3 regions of the Pantoea stewartii genome follow, and region 1 is predicted to be linked to each of the others. Evidence: predicted binding sites of a transcription regulator. Region 1 holds the regulator's gene; each other region holds the start of a gene.
The links. Region 1 encodes LexA, which represses DNA repair genes until DNA is damaged. Its sites were predicted from a motif close to TNCTGTATGTACATACAGNA; they were not measured.
Positions count from the first base shown of each region.

Region 2: dinG (ATP-dependent DNA helicase DinG) is a predicted target of LexA. The motif match lies at 2,579-2,598, and genes of this name have one in related genera.
Region 3: dinB (DNA polymerase IV) is a predicted target of LexA. The motif match lies at 1,775-1,794, and genes of this name have one in related genera.

Region 1 is NZ_CP049115.1:3,114,166-3,118,384, forward strand. It holds gene plsB (glycerol-3-phosphate 1-O-acyltransferase PlsB) at 1-798, opposite strand, end outside; gene G5574_RS14755 (diacylglycerol kinase) at 927-1,295, shown strand; gene lexA (transcriptional repressor LexA) at 1,402-2,016, shown strand; gene dinF (MATE family efflux transporter DinF) at 2,126-3,448, shown strand; gene G5574_RS14770 (CsbD family protein) at 3,620-3,832, shown strand; gene zur (zinc uptake transcriptional repressor Zur) at 3,904-4,219, opposite strand, start outside.
Region 2 is NZ_CP049115.1:4,191,789-4,196,007, reverse strand. It holds gene ybiB (DNA-binding protein YbiB) at 1-363, opposite strand, end outside; gene dinG (ATP-dependent DNA helicase DinG) at 391-2,553, opposite strand; gene G5574_RS19825 (GNAT family N-acetyltransferase) at 2,751-3,269, opposite strand; gene G5574_RS19820 (helix-turn-helix domain-containing protein) at 3,266-3,829, opposite strand; gene G5574_RS19815 (MerR family transcriptional regulator) at 3,977-4,219, shown strand, end outside.
Region 3 is NZ_CP049115.1:3,803,339-3,807,557, forward strand. It holds gene lpcA (D-sedoheptulose 7-phosphate isomerase) at 1-27, shown strand, start outside; gene G5574_RS17865 (class II glutamine amidotransferase) at 81-854, shown strand; gene dpaA (peptidoglycan meso-diaminopimelic acid protein amidase) at 819-1,559, opposite strand; gene dinB (DNA polymerase IV) at 1,806-2,861, shown strand.

The DNA of each region.
Region 1 (4,219 bases):
AATCGCTTCGTAGGAAAAGTTGGCCGCAATTTCTTCCATCATTTCAATGGCGTTTTGCTGCGCTTTCTCATGGGAGATTTTCTTGCTACGCGCCTCGTCTTCCACAGCTTTTTCAATCGCCTTCGACTGCAACAGGCGATTGAATAAATCCTGGCGAGCCGGCAGGCGCGGTCCCACCGCAGCCAGGCGCTGACGGGCAAAATGGATGCGCGCTACGCGAGCCAGCTTCTGCGCAATCGACTTGTCGGTACCGTGTTCGGTCGCCATACGACGCAGGGAGACCGTGGGCGAAAAACGCACAAAACTGTCGCGGCCATGCCAGAGAACGGCAAAGAATTTTTGAATGCCGTTAAGGAGCCGCAAATGAGGCGGATGATCGTCGCCCTGGACTTCCCGACCCGGCGCACGGCCAAACATGACTGAAACCGGTAACATCTGAACATCAAGTTCAGGGTTGCTGCGGTGCAGATCAAGATATTCGTGGAAGATTTTGACCGATTCAAGGCTGGGCACAAAATAGGGGAACACACGCGGACCGTCATTAATAAAGACATGACGCGGCAACAGGGCGCCGTCTATCTCCAGCGGAATAAGCGGATCAGGCAGATCGTGCCGGATGCACTGCGCGCGTAAAGTCAGGAGATCGGCCTTTGAATCATAAGGCAGGACATACATAATAGGCCGGGTAGGATCCAGCCCATGTTCGGACACGGGATCAGCCGGAATGGCCTTACTCTTTACCAGAAATGAAAGGGGTAAGTTCAGCAATTTATAGAAAATTTTACGCCAACCTGACATAGACAACATGAAGCCTCTTGTTAGCAAAGCGGCGCAAGCATATCAGAACGCGCAGCAAAAATCTGTGACAGCGACAATTGTGCGCTGCCCGGTATTGACGTCAATCCTTTGAAAAGAGTTCCTTTATCATGACAAATAATGTCACCGGCATTACCCGGATTGTGAAAGCGGCTGGCTACTCATGGCAAGGTCTTCGCGCCGCCTGGCAGCATGAAGCTGCCTTCCGCCAGGAAGCCGTAATTTCACTGGCGGCAATTATCCTGGCCTGCTGGCTGGATGTCGATACTATTTCGCGCATCCTGATGATTGGCGCGGTCATGCTGGTGATGATTGTTGAAGTTCTGAACAGCGCCATCGAAGCGGTGGTGGACCGCACAGGGCAGGAACGTCACCCTCTTGCCGGCCGTGCCAAAGATATGGGATCGGCCGCTGTTTTGCTGGCAATAGTACTGGCCCTGTTCGTTTGGGGAACGCTACTTTGGTCGCATTTGCGATAAGCATTCCATCTCCCGTCAAATTACTGATTTTGGCCTGACTTTTGGTTTCCATTTCACCAATACCTGTATATACTCACAGCGACTGTATAAACAACCAGGGGGCGGGATGAAAGCATTAACCAGCAGGCAGCAACAGGTCTACGACTTGATTCGCGACCACATTAATCAAACGGGCATGCCGCCTACGCGTGCAGAAATTGCTGCGCAACTGGGCTTCCGCTCACCTAACGCGGCAGAAGAGCATCTGAAAGCGCTGTCGCGTAAAGGCGTGATTGAAATCGTCTCTGGTGCGTCCCGCGGTATCCGTTTGTTAATGGAAGAAGAACCTTCAGATGGCCTGCCACTCATTGGGCGCGTTGCGGCGGGTGAGCCGTTGCTGGCCCAGGAACATATCGAAACCCACTACAAAGTGGATCCAGACATGTTCAAGCCCTCTGCCGATTTCCTGCTGCGCGTTAGCGGCATGTCAATGAAAGACATTGGCATCATGGATGGTGATTTGCTGGCCGTGCATAAAACGCAGGAAGTGCGTAATGGTCAGGTGGTGGTAGCGCGCATTGACGACGAAGTCACTGTGAAGCGCTGGAAAAAACAGGGATCAGTGGTGCATCTGTTACCTGAAAATACGGATTTTGAGCCTATCATTGTCGATACACGTGCGCAGTCGCTGACGGTTGAAGGTCTGGCGGTTGGCATCGTACGTAACGGTGAGTGGTTGTAACTCTTCTTAAGGTTGGCTCTTTACGTCAACCTTGACGTTACCCAGTCTGCCCCTGTTTTGCCGCTGTGGGTTCATCTGTAACACCAGCGGCGCATTGCACGGACGTTACATGCGCTTCCTGACAGCTACCGATAAAAAACTGTGGCGGCTGGCGCTGCCCATGATCCTGTCAAATATCACCGTTCCTCTGCTCGGCTTAGTCGATACAGCCGTTATTGGCCATCTCGACAGCCCGGTTTATCTGGGCGGCGTTGCGGTCGGGACGACCGTTACCAGTTTCATCTTCATGCTGCTGCTTTTTCTGCGGATGAGTACGACAGGCCTGACGGCTCAGGCGTTTGGCGCGGGCGATAAAACGGCGCTGGCGCGCGCATTGGCACAGCCCCTGATCATTGCCTTACTGGCCGGCAGCCTGTTTATTGCCCTGCGTCATCCTGTTACGGCATTAGCAACCCGCTTTATCGGCGGAGAGGCCGCCGTGCTTAAGCAGGCTGCGCTGTTTATCCATATTCGCTGGCTCAGTGCGCCCGCCATGCTGGCTAACCTGGTGATTCTGGGCTGGCTGCTGGGCGTACAGTATGCCAGAGCGCCGGTCATCCTGCTGGTGGTGGGCAACGTTATCAATATTCTGCTGGACCTCTGGCTGGTGCTGGGGCTGCACTGGGGCGTAGCCGGGGCTGCAGCCGCGACGGCTATCGCGGAATATGCGACGTTGCTGGTCGGGGCACTTATGGTCTGGCGCGTGCTGGCGCTGCGCGGCATCACGCTGCACAGTCTGGTCCATAGCTGGCGTGGCGATATCCACCGCCTGCTTCGCCTGAATCGCGATATCCTGCTGCGTACCTTACTGTTACAGCTTTGCTTTGCCTCTCTGACCGTGCTGGGAACGCGTATCGGACCTGATGTGGTGGCGGTAAATGCCATCCTGCTGATGTTCATGACGTTTACCGCCTATGCGCTGGATGGCTTTGCTTACGCCGTCGAAGCCTTTGCTGGTGAGGCACACGGCGCAAAAGACGGCAGCAGGTTGCAACTGGTATGGATTGCTGCCTGCCGTCAGGCCCTGTCAGTCGCGCTGTTTTTCTCCCTGGTCTATGCTGTTTGTGGCTATCAGATCGTGGCTCTCCTGACATCGATTCCCGCACTTCAACAGGCGGCTGACCGTTTTCTGCCGTGGCAGGTTGTCATGCCGCTGGTTGGCGTCTGGTGCTATCTGCTGGATGGCATGTTTATTGGTGCGACGCGCGGAAGAGAAATGCGCAACAGTATGGCGATTGCCGCACTGGGCTATTTCCTGACGCTGTTAACCGTGCCTTTTATCGGTAATCACGGTTTATGGCTGGCGATAGCCGTTTTTCTGGCGCTTCGCGGCCTGTCACTTTGGCTGGTCTGGCGCAGGCACTGGCGCAATGGCACCTGGTTTAGCGCCTGAGCAACTTGCCTGAAATATGACGCAGGATACATAAAATTTTCATTTTTTCCGGCAAAACTGAAATTAGCTACTACAATTATCTTTGAATGGCGCTATTAAACAGCGCTTTATATCGTAATTTTTCCTGATGGCAAAATAAAACGAAATCGAAGGATGACGTGGAGGTCTGCAATGAATAAAGACGAAGCGAGTGGAAACTGGAAACAGTTCAAAGGAAAAATGAAAGAGAAATGGGGCAAGCTGACCGATGATGACATGCAAGTCATTGAAGGTAAACGCGATCAGCTGGTCGGCAAAATTCAGGAACGTTACGGCTACGCGAAAGATCAGGCGGAGAAAGAAGTAACGGACTGGGAAGGTCACAACAAGGATTACCGCTGGTAATCACGTTATTCAGGGATGCTCCTACCCGGGCCGGTACGCTCATGCCGGCCAGACCGCACAAGGATGTGCAATTAACTTCGTTTACTGCGTTTCTTCCCGTCAGCCTGATGGTCATGATCACAATGTTCATGCTGTTCACAGGCTTCAACTTCCGCACAGTTTTCACATAACCCGTGCGCCTCTATCACGCTATGCCGTAGGACAAAGCTTGCCTCCTGCGCCAGCGATGCGATGATTTTTTCTGCGCCCTGCGCCTGCTTTTCCGTGACCACTGCACAGCGATCGCAGACCAGCATCACCGATGTATGGGCGGGTGCGTCGAAATGGTGACACATCACATAGCTGTTATTGGACTCGACGCGGTGGATAAAACCCTGCTCAAGAAGA
Region 2 (4,219 bases), 1.1 Mb from region 1:
CGCATCGTCGCTGACGCCGTGAACCAGCACCGGCAAACCCAGCCGGTTCAGCACCAGCGCCAGCAGGGGCGTCAGATTGCCCTGACGACGCGCACCGTTATAGCTGGGAATGACCACGGGCATCGGACGGCCTGCGGGTGCCTGCAGGCGCAGCATACGCGCCTGCATCGCCTGATAAAATCCGCGCATCTCCGCCTCGCCCTCGCCCTTGATACGCAGGGCAATTAAAATACTGCCCATTTCAAGATCCGGTACGCTGCCGTCCAGCATAGCGCCGTAAAGTGCAACGGCACTGTCGAAATCAATATCACGTGCATGGTTCTTACCACGCCCGACTTCTTTGATAATTTTATTCAGTTCCATCACTCGTTTCCGTTCAGTGGTACCGACTTAACGCCGCGTCGCACGCGGTTGGCGCGCGCCAGGTTTGGATCGGGCCTTCAGGGCTTCAGGCTCAGGCGTCACCGGTTGTTCAATGGCGAACACGGGCAACGCGGCTAACAGCCGGGCACCGTAAGCTTTGCTCAGCAGACGGCGATCGTAAATCACGATTTCGCCATAGCACTGGTGGCTGCGAATTAAGCGCCCGACCTGCTGAATTAACGTAAAGGAGGCGCTGGGCAGGCTTTGCACTTCAAACGGATAGCGTTTGAGACTTTTTAGCCACTCTCCCTCGGTTAAAATTACCGGACTGTCTATGGGCGGGAAAGCGATTTTATGAATGTGCACCTGGCTGAGCAGCTCGCCTTTTAAATCCAGCCCCTCGGCAAAGGACTGCAAACCAATCAGAATGCTGGTTTCGCCCTGTTCTATCCGCTTACGGTGCAGGGCGATCAGCCGGCTACGCGGTTGATCGCCCTGCACCAGCATCATCAGGCGCAACTCGGGCAACGCCTCGACAAATTGCTGCATGGCCCGACCGCTGGCAAAGAGGACCAGAATGCCTTTGTGTTTATCGGTCTGCATTTGCTGGCGAAAAAAGGCCGCCATCTCGGCGATATGGGCTGCTTCATTCGCCATCAGCGGCTCGTAGCGCATCTGCGGGATAACGAGCTTACCCTGGTCGACGTGGCTGAACGGCGAGTCCAGCGCCACGAAGCGGTCCCCGGCCTTTTCATTCAGCCCGGACATCTCCTGCAGGCGGGTAAAACTGTTTAATGAGCGCAGCGTCGCAGAGGTCACCACCACATGCGGGATCTTTCGCCACAACATTTTTTCCAGTTGATCGCAGACGCGAATGCCTGCGCAGTGAAACAAGAGATGTGCCTGCCCCTCACGCAGCTCGCGGGTAATCCATTTGGAGACGGGTGCGCCAGAGGCTTTCTCCATCGCGGCCAGCCGCCACAGTTTGCTGACCGATTCAAACCAGCCAAAGTGGCGGTTAAGCTGCAATAAATTGCGATGCAGACGGACCAGATCAACGCTGCCGGTTTGTTCACTCAGCGCGTTGATCAGTCCCTCCGCCAGCCCGCGCAGCGCATCGCTCAGCTTAAACAGACGCGCGCACAGCGCCAGCACATCCTCAGGCAACGCGCCCAGTACAAAGCGAAACTCGCCGGGCTGATTATGCGCGGGTAACAGCGGGCTTAATGCATCGCTTATCACGGTCAGTAACTCGCGCAGTTCATCACAGTGCGCTTTCAGGCGTTCAGAACTGGCCAGCGGAGGCGGCGATTTGGGCCGCATCTGGCTCATTATCGCCTCGACCAGTTTGACAAACAGATCGAGCTGCAGGCTGGTCCAGCCCGGCGTAATATCCGCGCTCATCTCCAGCGCATCCCGCGCCACGTCGGGCAGATGGTGGCCTTCATCCACCACCAGCATCAGGTTTTTGGCGGGCGGCAATACCGATTCATTTTCCATTGCCGCCATCACCAGCGCGTGGTTGGCGACCACCACATCGACCTGCTCGATTTCACGTCGCGCGATAAAAAACGGACACTCCCGATACCAGCGACAATGCACGCCCAGACAACTGGCTTTATCCGTCGACAGGCGCTGCCACAGGCTGTCGCTGACGTTTTCATCGCTGTGATCGCGCAGGCCATCCCACTGATGGCGATCGAGTGACTTTTGCAGCCGTCCGCACAGGATCTGCTCGTCTTTGGTGCTGCTGACCGCGTCATCATCCAGGTAGAACAGCAAATCAGCCTGCTGATGATCATCCGCCACCAGCGCAGCCAGGTTACGCGGGCAGACGTAACGTCCCCGCCCAAAGGCCGCCGTAAAGGTTAAATCCGGAATGATTTTTTTCAGCAACGGCAAGTCTTTGCTGAAGATTTGATCCTGCAAGGCTACGTTGGCCGTGCTGATCACCAGCCGTTTCTCTTCGGCACGGCTGACGGCGATACCGGGGATCAGATAAGAAAGGGTTTTGCCCACACCCGTGGGCGCTTCCACGGCCAGGTGACGACCGTCATCACCCGACAGGCATTTTGCCACCTCAGCAATCATCTGACGCTGGGCCGGGCGAGGAATAAAATCGGGCACCTGTTGCTGCAGCGCTTTGTACCACTGTGCTATCTGGCTTTTTATTGCTGCTGTCAGGGCCATGTTCAGATTACCGTGTTACTCATTGGCCTGTATTTTTACACAGTATTGCGGTGTCGTCAGCTTTCAGGTCTGTTTTTTCGTGCCCGCTTCAGAAACGAGTGACGAGGCGGGCGGGCTGAGCACCGGACAAACCGCGCGGCGCAGTGCATGTTTGATTGCCGATCCCGTTGACCCGGCGCACTCTCGCAGCACATCCGCTACGTCAGCAGCTTAAACATCACCGTGGTCGCGTCCATCTCACCGTGAATGGATTCCGCATAGAGAGGAATAAATCCGGCCACCTGCCAGTTCAGCGCCAGGTAAAGCTCGCTGGCGACATCGCCACGCCGCGTGTCCAGCACCAGTAAGCGTTTCCCCTGCTGGCGTGCCCGCTGCTCTGCCTGCTGCATTAACTGGCGTGCAATGCCCTGCCGCCGCGCGCGGGGATGCACTAATAATTTACTGATCTCGGCCCGGTGTCGGCCATTCGGCATTGCGCTCGCGTTCAGCATAACCGTCGCGACAACCGCGCCATGCTGACGGGCGACCAGCAGCTCACTTTGGCCCTGTTCCAGTCCGGCAAGCTGACGTTGCCAGAACTGATGAATGGCCGCCCGGTCATCGGGCTCGATAAACCCGACGCTGGCCCCGTCGGCGACACAGGCCTGTAAAACCTCGACCAGCTCGCTTAACGCCTGGTGCGCCGCACCGGCACTGAGTGATTCATAGAGTGTCATGGTTTACATACCACCAGCAGGTAACGCGCACCTTCAGTCAGATGCGCCTGAAAGCCGGATGCGCCCGTAAGATGGAAACGCAGGCTGTCGCCCGGACCGAGTGTCCAGCTCTGCGCGCCCATCGTTACCGTCAGTTGCCCTTGTCGCAGCCAGATATGCTGCTCCATGCCCTGCACGGGCGGCGCATTGTAATCAATACGGGCACCCGGTCGCAGCGTTCCCTCAATAAGCTCACATCGGAAGGTGGCCGCAGGCGGCGATACGTTACGGCGAATAAAACCGCTGGCTTCGTCCTGCCAGACCGGTTGGCGATCGCGCGTAATCAGCAGATCGTTACCTTCTTCAACTTCGCTCAACAGGCGTGACATTGTTAAACTGTAAGCGACGCATAAGCGGTTCAGGAGAGCAGCCGTTGGACTGGTTTCAGCGCGCTCAATACGCGATAATGTTGCCCGGCTAATGCCTGTTGCGGTGGATAACTCATCCAGTGACCAGCCCTGTTTTATGCGCAGTTCTGCCAGGCGAGCCGCGAGGCGTTGTTCAGTATTATCAGCAGCCATTTTTATCTCTATTATGAAATTTAATTCTCACAATTGAGATAGGACACCATTTAAGCGCAGCCGTCAAGTTGTACATTTAAAAATTGGTTGTACAACTTAACAGGCTTCGCTATGGTGGTTTCATTCAGGTCAGTGAAAGAGGTAAATATGACATTATACAGTATCGGCGACGTCGCCGAGCGCTGTGGCATAAATCCGGTTACCTTACGCGCCTGGCAACGACGTTATGGATTATTGAAACCACAACGTACTGAAGGCGGTCATCGACAGTTCGATGAAGAAGATGTTCAGCGCATCCAGGAAATTATGCGCTGGATTGAGAGTGGAGTCCCGGTAGGCAAGGTAAAAGCCCTACTGGAAGGCGGCGATGTTGATACGCATGATGGCTGG
Region 3 (4,219 bases), 690 kb from region 1:
CTAATTGAAAAAGAGATGGTCAGGTAACAGCGTGTGTCGCCTCCTGAGCGACAGGAGGCTTTTACTCTAAGGCGGTTGCTATGTGCGAATTGCTCGGGATGAGCGCTAACGTTCCCACCGATATTTGTTTTAGTTTCACCGGACTGGTGCAGCGCGGCGGCGGAACAGGGCCGCATAAAGACGGCTGGGGCATTACGTTTTATGAAGATAAAGGGTGCCGCACCTTTAAAGATCCCTTGCCGAGTTTTAATTCCCCCATTGCGCGCCTGGTGCAGGAATATCCCATCAAATCCCATTCCGTCGTGGCGCACATTCGCCAGGCGAATCGCGGCCCGGTTTCGCTGGAAAATACGCACCCGTTTACCCGGGAGTTATGGGGACGTAACTGGACCTATGCCCACAACGGACAACTGAAAGGTTACCGGCAACTGGAAACCGGCACGTTTCGGCCGGTAGGCGAAACCGACAGCGAAAAGGCCTTTTGCTGGATTCTGCATAAGCTGGCCACGCGCTATCCGCGCACGCCGGGAAACTGGCCTGCGGTCTTCCGCTACATCGGCGAGCTGGCGAGCGAGCTGCGGCAAAAGGGCGTGTTCAACATGTTGCTGTCGGACGGGCGCTATCTGATGGCCTTCTGCTCGACCAATCTGTTCTGGATCACCCGCCGTGCCCCTTTTGGCCGGGCGCAGTTGCTCGATCAGGATGTGGAAATTGATTTCCAGAAACATACCGGGGCGAACGACGTGGTCACGGTCATTGCCACACAGCCGCTGACGGGGAATGAAACCTGGCACCGGATCGTGCCAGGCGAGTGGGCCTTATTTTACCTTGGAGAGCGCCAGGAACGACTGTGATGCCGCTTCGGGTTGGGTGATGACCGGGCTGCTGTTCATCACATATCTGCCGCTGGCGACATTGACTGTCGGCGGTTGATGGTACTTCGCAAAGTAGACATAACCCGGCTGAAGCTGCTTCCAGAAATCCGCGTAGGTCGAATAACGATGGCGCTGCATGTTGCTGTCCGTCATGCGGAACGGATAAATTGCAATGTTCACTTCCTGCTGACCATTACGCAATGCCGCGTTCACATACGTGAAAATCTGATCCATATAGGCATTGGTCATGGCGTAGCAGCCAATTGACTTACAGTCGCCGTGAATCATCAGGTAGTTGCCGCTGTAGCCCTGGTCACGGTCGTATTGATTCGGAAAGCCAATATTAATCGCGCGATAGAAACGGCTGTCCGGTTTAAGCTGATTCAGTTTTACGCTGTAGAAACCTTCCGGGCTTTTAAAATCGCCTTCACGGCGTTTTGGACCCAGACCGCCCGAAAAATTGCAGATGCGGTAAGTATCCAGCAAGCGGTATTCGTTACCAATCTTGCCGTACAGCTCAAGTGTCCGCTCTTCCTTAAAGATCTGAATATAAACCGGCGTGCCGATTAGCTGTTTCTTTAACTCTTTACTCACAGGGGCCAGTTGCTGAACCGGCTCGGGAGTCATTGCCATGCTGAGGGCTGGCAGTAAAAGCATCGCAAACAGAAGTGCGATTTTGCCCATGCTGTGTATACCTTGAAGTGAAGAAGAACAATGGCGCGTTATGTGCGCCTCTGTTTGCATTATCGGAACTTTCCGCTACCGCAGCGCAACATTAAACATTGTCTGTTTTTTTAGCAATACAGCACGGCGCAAAATGTCTATTTCTTTGGCGGAATGACGCCAAAAATTTGTAAACTTTGTTTGTTATTGCAAGAAATATTGCACAAGCCTTTCCGAACTGTATACTTATCCAGTACTGGAGGGGCGATGCGTAAGATCATTCATGTTGATATGGACTGCTTTTTTGCGGCGGTGGAAATGCGTGACGATCCCTCATTACGCGATATTCCCATGGCCATCGGCGGCAGCCGCGATCGACGTGGCGTTATCAGTACCGCTAATTATCCGGCCCGCAAATATGGCGTACGCAGCGCGATGCCGACCGGTATGGCCTTAAAGCTTTGTCCGCATCTGCGTCTACTGCCCGGACGGTATGACGTCTATAAAGAAGCCTCCAGTCAGATCCGCGCCATCTTTTCGCGTTATACCTCGCTCATTGAGCCACTCTCACTGGACGAAGCCTATCTGGATGTCACCGACAGCCAGCACTGTCAGGGATCGGCCACGCTTATCGCGCAGGACATCCGCGCCACCATTTTTCGCGAAACGCAGCTCACCGCCTCTGCGGGCATCGCGCCCATAAAATTCCTTGCCAAGATCGCCTCCGATTTAAACAAGCCTGATGGTCAGTATGTGATTACACCGGCCCAGATGTCCGATTTCTTGCTGGCCTTACCGCTGGCAAAAATTCCCGGTGTAGGAAAAGTTTCAGCAAAAAAGCTCGAAGAGCTGGGTCTGCACACCTGCGCGGACGTGCAAAAAGCCGATTTGGCGCTGCTGCTTAAGCGTTTTGGCAAGTTCGGCAGAGTGTTATGGGAGCGCAGTCACGGCATTGACGAACGGGGCGTGGTGGTTGAACGCGAACGGAAATCGCTGGGTGTGGAGCGGACGCTGGCTGACGATATCGACAGTTGGGAGCGCTGTCTGGAAATTATTGATTACCTCTATGCCGAGCTTGATCGTCGCCTGACGCAGATTCGACCCGATAAGCACATTGCGCGCCAGGGCGTGAAGCTGAAGTTTAGTGATTTCCAGCAGACCACTCAGGAACATGTCTGGCCCGTGCTCAATAAAGAGGACATGATTGCCGTGGCCCGTAAGACCTGGGACGAGCGCCGCGCCGGACGTGGCGTCCGGCTGGTGGGGCTGCATGTGACGCTGGTGGATCCGCAGCTGGAGAGACAGTTGCTGCTGGGATTATAGAGGGGGCGCTTTCGTGTTGAGTGGGGGGATTACGGTTGTGCTCCGGCTCCATGAAACCTCTGCCTGTGGGATCGTGTTACTGATGTGGTGTTGTCTGAGGATTTGTCTGTTTGCCCAAGGGGCGGGGGGGATTACGGTCGTACACCGGGAGTTTTCCGCCCGCCAGGCGATAGCAGTTTCAGCCTGTCCGTGCAGGCGGCCGGGTTAAGGGGCTTACGCCAGCCCCTTAAAAATCCCGGCGGCCGCTCTTTCTTTAGCGCGCCGGATGCCGCCAGGAAACCCCTGCCTGTGTGATCGTGTTACTGATGTGGTGTTGTCTGAGGATTTGTCTGTTTGTCCAAGGGGCGGAGGTGATTACGGTCGTACACCGGGAGTTTTCCGCCCGCCAGGCGATGGCAGTTTCAGCCAGTCCGTGCAGGCGGCCGGGTTAAGGGGCTCGCGCCAGCCCCTTAACAATCCCGGCGGCCGTCAGCCGTCGCTGTTCCTTCGTCACTCACTGCGGCCTGACGGACCGTCCGGATGCGCCGTCCCTGGCGCAGCCGTCCTCTGCGCGGCATCCCTGCCGCTCCGTCCTGGCCTCCGTTCCCTCCTCAGCGCGCCGGATGCCGGCAGCAAAACCCCCGCCTGTCAGTCCTGGTTTCTTTTAAAAGCGGGTGTTGTCTGTAGTGAATGTGTACAGTGGGATTCAAAAAAGTTTTTATAAACAGGCATTGATTCAAAACCAGCAGACTGTAGGACTTTCCGGTCACCTACAGCGACACCGGAAGTGGCTTTAACACAGAGATAGTGAAGCGGGGGTTTGGGGCGGCCTTCCCACCCGCTGAGCGGATGAGGGATTTCCGGATGAGCCGACAGGACGTCGGCGAGAGCCGGGCCGCGCCATGGATGGCGCGTCCTGGCGGTCCGCAGAAATCCTGAAGGAGCGAAGGCACCGCGCAGCGGCGGGCGGGCAGGACGGGAGCCCGGGGTCAAGGGGCCGCGGCGGCTGGCGGCCCCTTGTCGGTCGCCCGCACCGGCCTGGCTGAAACTCCAGGCCGTCTGGCGAGCGAAACCCTCTCAGTGTTTCATAAGCTGTCAGCGACTCAAACCTTCTCAACGCCTGCTCGCGCAAGCATCACTGCAACTCATTATCGGTATCCAAAGCAATAAAAACGCCTGAGCGGGCGCAAATCTCAAAGCGGGGGAGTTGGGCGGCCTTCCCACCCGCTGAGCGGATGAGGGATTTCCGGATGAGCCGACAGGACGTCGGCGAGAGCCGGGCCGCGCCACGGATGGCGCGTCCTGGCGGTCCGCAGAAATCCTGAAGGAGCGAAGGCACCGCGAAGCGGCGGGTGGGCAGGACGGGAGCCCGGGGTCAA